Regions from separate parts of the Mycolicibacterium duvalii genome, predicted to be linked through region 1. Evidence: predicted binding sites of a transcription regulator. Region 1 holds the regulator's gene; the other holds the start of a gene.
What was found. Region 1 encodes LexA, which represses DNA repair genes until DNA is damaged. Its sites were predicted from a motif close to CGAACANNTGTTCG; they were not measured.
Positions count from the first base shown of each region.

Region 1 (3,404 bases):
GTACTCGAAAAGTACGAGAGCGTGGGCGGCCCCGAAGGCGATCTGGGGTTCCCGACCGCCAGCGAGGTCGACGGCGGAGTGACGCCGAGCCGGATGAGCACGTTCGCCGCTGAGGACAACCCGGTGATCTTCTGGACTCCGGACCATGGCGCCGTCATCGTGCGGGGCGCGATGAAGGCCGCCTGGGACAAACTAGGCGGCGCGGCAGGGGAGCTCGGTGCCCCAGTGGCCGACCAGACCCAGAACGGCGCGGTGATCAGCCAGCGGTTCAGCAACGGCGCGATCTCCTATGACACCGCGAACCAGACGTTCACCGCCGAGCCGGGCAACCTCACCAGCCAACTGGCCGGCCTCGAAGTGCCCGGCCAGCAGAACCAGGGCGCGCCGGCGGCGACCCAGGCCGCACCCCAGGACGATGAAGGCACCGGTCTGCAGTGGTCGCCGTGGTGGCTGCTCGCCATCGTGGCGCTGCTGGGCCTGCTCGGCGTGGTCGCTTTCCTGATCATGCGCAACCGCGGCCGCACCGCCGACGAGTCGTTCGGCACCCCTGACGCCGGCTACGGAGACGGCGCAGAATACGACCGCCCGCGCGAATCCTTCGCCGAACCTGGCGCCGCGTCGTTCGCCGCGCCGGCCGACGGCGAAGACGAGTTGTTCGGCGATCGCTATGCACGCGAAGGTCTGACCGCGGTGTCGACGGCCACTCCGCCGGATGTGCCGACATCCTCGGCGATCTCGGAGGAGGTCGCGCCGACGCCGCTGAGCTTCTGGGGGGTGCCCACCGCCCCGCCGGCACCTGCGGAGCCCGAAGACTCCGACCTCGGAGAGGACGAGAACCCCGACGCGGTGGACACGGCGCCGACTCGCGTTCCGACCGCGAGGGAAGTCGACGGTCTCGACCACTACGGCGATTTCGACCAGGTGGGCGGTGATGAGGAGCCGGCCCTCGAAGCCGACAGAGAACCTCTGGTGGTCGCAGAGCACACGCCCGAACCGCTTGTCGAGAGAGACGCAATGATCGATACCGGCCGCCACGCTCGCATCGACGACGACGAGCCGACTCCGGGAGGGACAGCGGTGCACATGCCGCTGGACGACCCGCACCAAGTGCCCGACGGCTATCCGGTCAAAGCCGACACCCGCTCGGGGCTGTATTGGATCCCCGAGGACGCCGAGTACGCCGACGCGCCGGCTGAACTCTGGTTCGCCAGTGAGGAAATGGCGATCACCAACGGCTTCGTGCGGAGCCGCTGAACAGCGAACGCCCGCACGCGTCACCGGCGATCAGATTTTGCGGATGACCGTGACGACCTTGCCGAGGATCGCGGCATCATTGCCGGGAATCGGGTCGAAGACGGGGTTGTGCGGCATCAGCCAGACCTGACCGCGGGTGCGCTTGAAGGTCTTGACCGTAGCTTCCCCGTCGATCATCGCAGCGACGATGTCGCCGTTGTCGGCAACATTCTGTTGGCGCACCACCACCCAGTCGCCGTCACAGATCGCCGCGTCCACCATCGAGTCGCCGACGACCTTGAGCAGGAACAGCGAACCTTCTCCGACGAGTTCGCGGGGGAGGGGGAAGACATCCTCGACGGCTTCCTCGGCCAGGATCGGACCGCCCGCGGCGATCCGGCCGAGGACCGGCACGAAGGTCGGCTCGGGCAGCACATCGGAGCCGGTGACGTCGGTGGCGGCCACGGTGGCCGCAACGCCGTCTTCCAGGCCGCGCACGTCGACGGCACGCGGACGGTTGGGATCGCGCCGCAGGAAGCCCTTGCGCTCGAGCGTGCGCAGCTGATGGGCCACCGACGAAGTCGACGTCAGCCCCACCGCGTCCCCGATCTCGCGGATGCTGGGCGGGTAGCCGCGCGTGGTCACGGAGGCCCGGATCACCTCGAGGATGGTGCGCTGACGCTCGGTCAGACCTGAGCCCTTGTCCCGTCGTGCGCCCGCCGCGGCGGTGGTCGTACCGGAGCCGGCGGTGCTGTCGCTGTCGTCGCTCATAGGCCCGAATGTAGCCCACGATCCGCCGTTGATCAAACATGTGTTCGACCGCGTGTCCGCTTCTGGCCGTCGCGATCTGCGGGAGCGGACTTGTCGGTGCCGACCGCTAGCCTCTGCAACAGTTCGATCACACGTTCTATCAATCGAACGTGTGATCGACTAAAGTTCGAACACAGTAGCGAATGCCGGGTAGCGATCAACGATCGGAAGGTGGGGCGAAGATGACTGTCATCTACACATACGAGGCAGGCCGTACGGAACGCCGGACGGAACACGACGTGCCGCGCCAGCGTGCGCAGGCCCGGGCGGCTCGTCCGGTGCGGGTGCCGGGCAGCACTCGTCCGTCGGGTTCTGCGCGGCCGCGCGTGGCACCCATGCGCTACCGCGGCGCGGGGGTGAGCGTGTCGCGTGCGCCCCACCGTCGCCGTCCCATCACCCCGGCCACGACCGTCGTCCTGGCGCTGGTCGCCGCGGCCATCACGGTGTGGCTGGGGCTGGTCGCCGAGGCCGGCGGTGTGGTCGGCCGGGAGGCGGCGGTGCCCAGTCGACTGGCGGTGGTGCAGGTGCAGGCAGGCGAGTCGCTGCAGCACGTGGCTCGCAGGGTCGCGCCGGAGGCGCCGGTGTCCGAAGTGGTCGCGAAGATCCGCGAGCTCAACGCGCTCGATACGGTGGCTGTCGGAGCCGGGCAGACGCTGATCGCGCCGATCGCCTGATCGCCGATGTCGAAACGCCATGTGCCGATCGGGCTCGCGACGGGTCGTCGCACCCGCGCGCAGGTAGGCTCGAGGTCGTTCGAAGCGGTTGTCTGTCGAAGCGGCGAAGGAGCGGGCATGCACTGTCCTTTCTGCCGTCATCCTGACTCCCGCGTTGTCGACTCCCGAGAAACCGACGAGGGCCAGGCAATCCGTCGTCGCCGGTCGTGTCCGGAATGCGGTCGACGATTCACCACCGTCGAGACCGCCGTGCTGGCCGTCGTGAAGCGCAGCGGGGTGACCGAACCGTTCAGCCGCGAGAAGGTCATCAAGGGTGTGCGGCGCGCCTGCCAGGGTCGGCAGGTCGACGACGATGCGCTCAACAAGTTGGCGCAGCAGGTCGAGGACGCGGTCCGCGCCACCGGCTCGCCGGAGGTGCCCAGCCACGAGGTCGGCCTGGCCATCCTGGGTCCGCTACGGGATCTCGACGAGGTCGCGTACCTGCGCTTCGCGTCGGTGTACCGCTCGTTCTCCTCGGCCGAGGATTTCGAGCGGGAGATCGAGGCGCTGCGCGCCCACCGTGAGGTTTCGGCCCAGGCGTAGCGACCCCGTGGTGTGTCAGTCGATCTGGCGCGTCTCGTCCTCGACCACACGGCCGGCGACCAGCACCCAGCCGTCGGGACTCCACGTGGTGTGGATGACTGACCC
Region 1 covers NZ_AP022563.1:2,253,133-2,256,536, reverse strand. Annotated here, with positions in the region: gene G6N31_RS10550 (LGFP repeat-containing protein) at 1-1,254, shown strand, start outside; gene lexA (transcriptional repressor LexA) at 1,285-2,004, opposite strand; gene G6N31_RS10540 (peptigoglycan-binding protein LysM) at 2,226-2,717, shown strand; gene nrdR (transcriptional regulator NrdR) at 2,835-3,299, shown strand; gene G6N31_RS10530 (PhzF family protein) at 3,315-3,404, opposite strand, start outside.

Region 2 (3,404 bases), 690 kb from region 1:
GCGGGCCGGCGGGGCCATCAACGCGCCGCCGTGCGCTCCGCTGACCGGGTCGCTGAACCCGGCGGTGAAGCCGTGCGCGGGTGCCACCCCGTCGCGGCCCTCGCGCACCGCGTCGGCCAGCGCGACCAGGTCGTCGTCGTCGGGGTGCGACGGCAGCGGGCCGGCGTGGCGCACCAGCTCCCACCCGCGCGGGGCGGTGATCCGGCCGGCGTGCATGACGCACAGGTCCCAGGAGTGCGGCTCAGACACGGTGGCGAGCGGGCCCACAACCGCAGTCGAGTCGGAATAGACGAAGGTGAGCGTCGCGACCGCATAGTGAGGGCACCCTGGCCGGCAGCAGCGACGGGGAACATTCACGCTCGGAAGGTTATCGTGGCTCGTCGCCGGGGTCGCGCCGGACACGCGCAGCCGGCAGGCCGCCGAAGCCCAACCGTTACGATCTTTTTCGTGACCGTGCGCAGGCATCGGGGCTCGCGGCGGGGCCGGGAGATGCGGGGACCACTGCTTCCGCCGACCGTTCCGGGCTGGCGCAGCCGCGCCGAACGCTTCGACATGGCGGTGCTGGAGGCCTACGAGCCGATCGAGCGGCGCTGGCACGACCGGGTCTCGGCGCTCGATGTCGCCGTCGACGAGATTCCGCGGATCGCCCCGAAGGACCCGGACAGCGTGCAGTGGCCACCGGAGGTGGTCGCTGACGGTCCGATTGCGCTCGCGCGTCTCATCCCGGCCGGGGTGGACGTCCGCGGCAACTCGACGCGGGCTCGAATTGTGTTGTTCCGCAAGCCGATCGAGCGACGGGCCAAAGACACCGTCGAGCTGACCGATCTGTTGCACGAACTACTGGTGGCTCAGGTGGCCACCTATCTGGGAGTGGAGCCGTCGGTCATCGATCCGACGATCGGTGACGACTAGACGATCTGTTGGGTCAGTGTCGCCGGCGAGGCCGGCGCGCGGTCAGATGATCCCGCGCTTGAGGCGACGGCGCTCGCGTTCGGACAGGCCGCCCCAGATGCCGAAGCGCTCGTCGTTCGCCAGGGCGTACTCGAGGCATTCGTCGCGCACCTCGCAGCCCTGGCAGATGCGCTTGGCCTCGCGGGTGGAGCCGCCCTTCTCGGGGAAGAACGCCTCGGGGTCGGTCTGCGCGCACAGCGCACGCTCTTGCCATTGATCTTCGGTGAGATCCGAATCTTCGGTGAAATCCTCGATCCGGTCGGGCACCACGCTCAGTTGCGGGCGTCCGTTGGTTGCAGGTGTCGGTCCGGTCTGGATGTGCGTCGCACTTCCCACCGAGCCGAGGAGCCTGATGTCGAAATGGTCCGATTCGCCGAAATCGGCCTGTTCAAATGCCATGTTTCCCCTCCTCACAGTCTCGTACAGTCTCGTAGATCCGGTTGCTGCCAGCCGACACTATTGCTCTGTGTGGCCACCCAATTCGAACAAGTGATCGAATCTCGGTCTGCGACACCGAATCCGGTGGGAAACCGCGAATGACACTGGTGTGATTACACACGCGATCACTACCTCGGTCAAGCGCTAGAACAGGAATTCATACCATTTCGTGATGACAATTCGGCGCGTCGCGCTGTGGTGTGTCTGTCACTCCCCACCCGACACGGGTCCGGACCGCACGGCCTAGTCTCGTTCCCTGTGAAGGTGACGGTTCTGGTCGGCGGCGTCGGGGGCGCACGATTCCTGCTCGGCGTGCAGCATCTCCTCGGCCTCGGCCAGTTCGGCGACAATGCTAGCGACCACGAACTGACCGCCGTCGTCAACGTCGGCGACGACGCGTGGATGTTCGGGGTGCGGATCTGCCCGGACCTCGACACCTGCATGTACACCCTCGGCGGCGGCATCGACGACGAGCGCGGCTGGGGTCATCGCAACGAGACCTGGCACGCCAAGGAGGAGCTCGCCGCCTACGGGGTGCAGCCCGACTGGTTCGGTCTGGGTGATCGCGATCTGGCCACCCATCTGGTGCGCACCCAGATGCTGCGCGCCGGCTATCCGCTCTCGGCGGTCACCGAGGCGCTGTGCCGGCGCTGGAATCCCGGCGCCCGGCTGTTGCCCGCCAGCGACGACCGCAGTGAAACGCATGTCGTGATCAGCGATCCGGAGACCGGTGAGAAGAAGGCCATCCACTTCCAGGAGTGGTGGGTGCGTTATCGGGCCCAGGTGCCGACGGAGAGCTTCGCGTTCATCGGCGCCGATCAGGCCAAGGCGGCGCCCGGGGTGACCGAGGCGATCGAGGACGCCGACGTGGTGCTGATCGCTCCGTCGAACCCGGTGGTCAGTATCGGCACCATCCTGGCCGTCGGCGGCATCCGGGCCGCGCTGCGGGCCACGTCCGCGCCGGTGATCGGCTACTCCCCCATCGTCGGCGGGAAGCCGTTGCGCGGCATGGCCGATACCTGCCTGTCGATCATGGGGGTGGCCAGCACCTCCGAAGCGGTGGCCGCGCACTACGGCGCCCGGTCGGCCACCGGCATCCTCGACGGCTGGCTGGTGCACACCGGCGACACCGCTGCCGTCGACGGGATCTCGGTGCGGTCGGCGCCGCTGTTGATGACCGAGCCGGCGGTCACCGCGCACATGGTGCGCGCCGGACTGGAGCTGGCCGGGGTCTCGTGGTGACCGATCACGGCACATCGGCCCGGTTGGAGATTCTGCCGGTCGAGGGACTGCCGGAGTTCCGGCCCGGTGACGACCTGGCGTCGGCCATCGCCGGGGCCGCGCCGTGGCTGCGCGATCACGACGTCGTCGTCGTCACCAGCAAGGTGCTGTCCAAGTGCGAGGGCCGGATGGTCGTCGCGCCGTCGGACCCCGAAGAGCGGGATGCGCTGCGGCGCAGATTGATCGACAGCGAGGCGGTCCGTGTGCTGGCCCGCAAGGGGCGCACGCTGATCACCGAGAACGCGCTGGGTCTGGTGCAGGCCGCCGCCGGGGTGGACGGATCCAACGTCGACGCCAACGAATTGGCGCTGCTGCCGGTCGATCCCGACGGCAGCGCGGCGGCGTTGGTGTCGTCTCTTCGTGAGCGACTGGGCGTACGGGTCGGCGTGGTGGTCACCGACACGATGGGCCGGGCCTGGCGCACCGGCCAGACCGACGTGGCGATCGGCGCGTCCGGGCTGACCGTGCTGCACGGCTACGCCGGCGAACACGACCAGCACGGCAACGAGTTGATCGTCACCGAGATCGCGGTGGCCGACGAGATCGCCGCGGCCGCTGATCTGGTCAAGGGCAAGCTGACCGCGGTGCCGGTGGCGGTGGTGCGCGGGCTGACGCTGCACGACGACGGATCCTCGGCGCGGTCGCTGGTGCGCGCCGGCGAGGAGGACCTGTTCTGGCTGGGCACCGAAGAGGCGCTCGCGCTGGGCCGTTCGCAGGCGCTGCTGATGCGCCGG
Region 2 covers NZ_AP022563.1:2,942,913-2,946,316, forward strand. Annotated here, with positions in the region: gene G6N31_RS13840 (DUF3499 domain-containing protein) at 1-357, opposite strand, end outside; gene G6N31_RS13845 (metallopeptidase family protein) at 490-912, shown strand; gene G6N31_RS13850 (WhiB family transcriptional regulator) at 955-1,221, opposite strand; gene cofD (2-phospho-L-lactate transferase) at 1,648-2,631, shown strand; gene G6N31_RS13860 (coenzyme F420-0:L-glutamate ligase) at 2,628-3,404, shown strand, end outside.
Region 2: cofD (2-phospho-L-lactate transferase) is a predicted target of LexA. The motif match lies at 1,434-1,447, and genes of this name have one in related genera.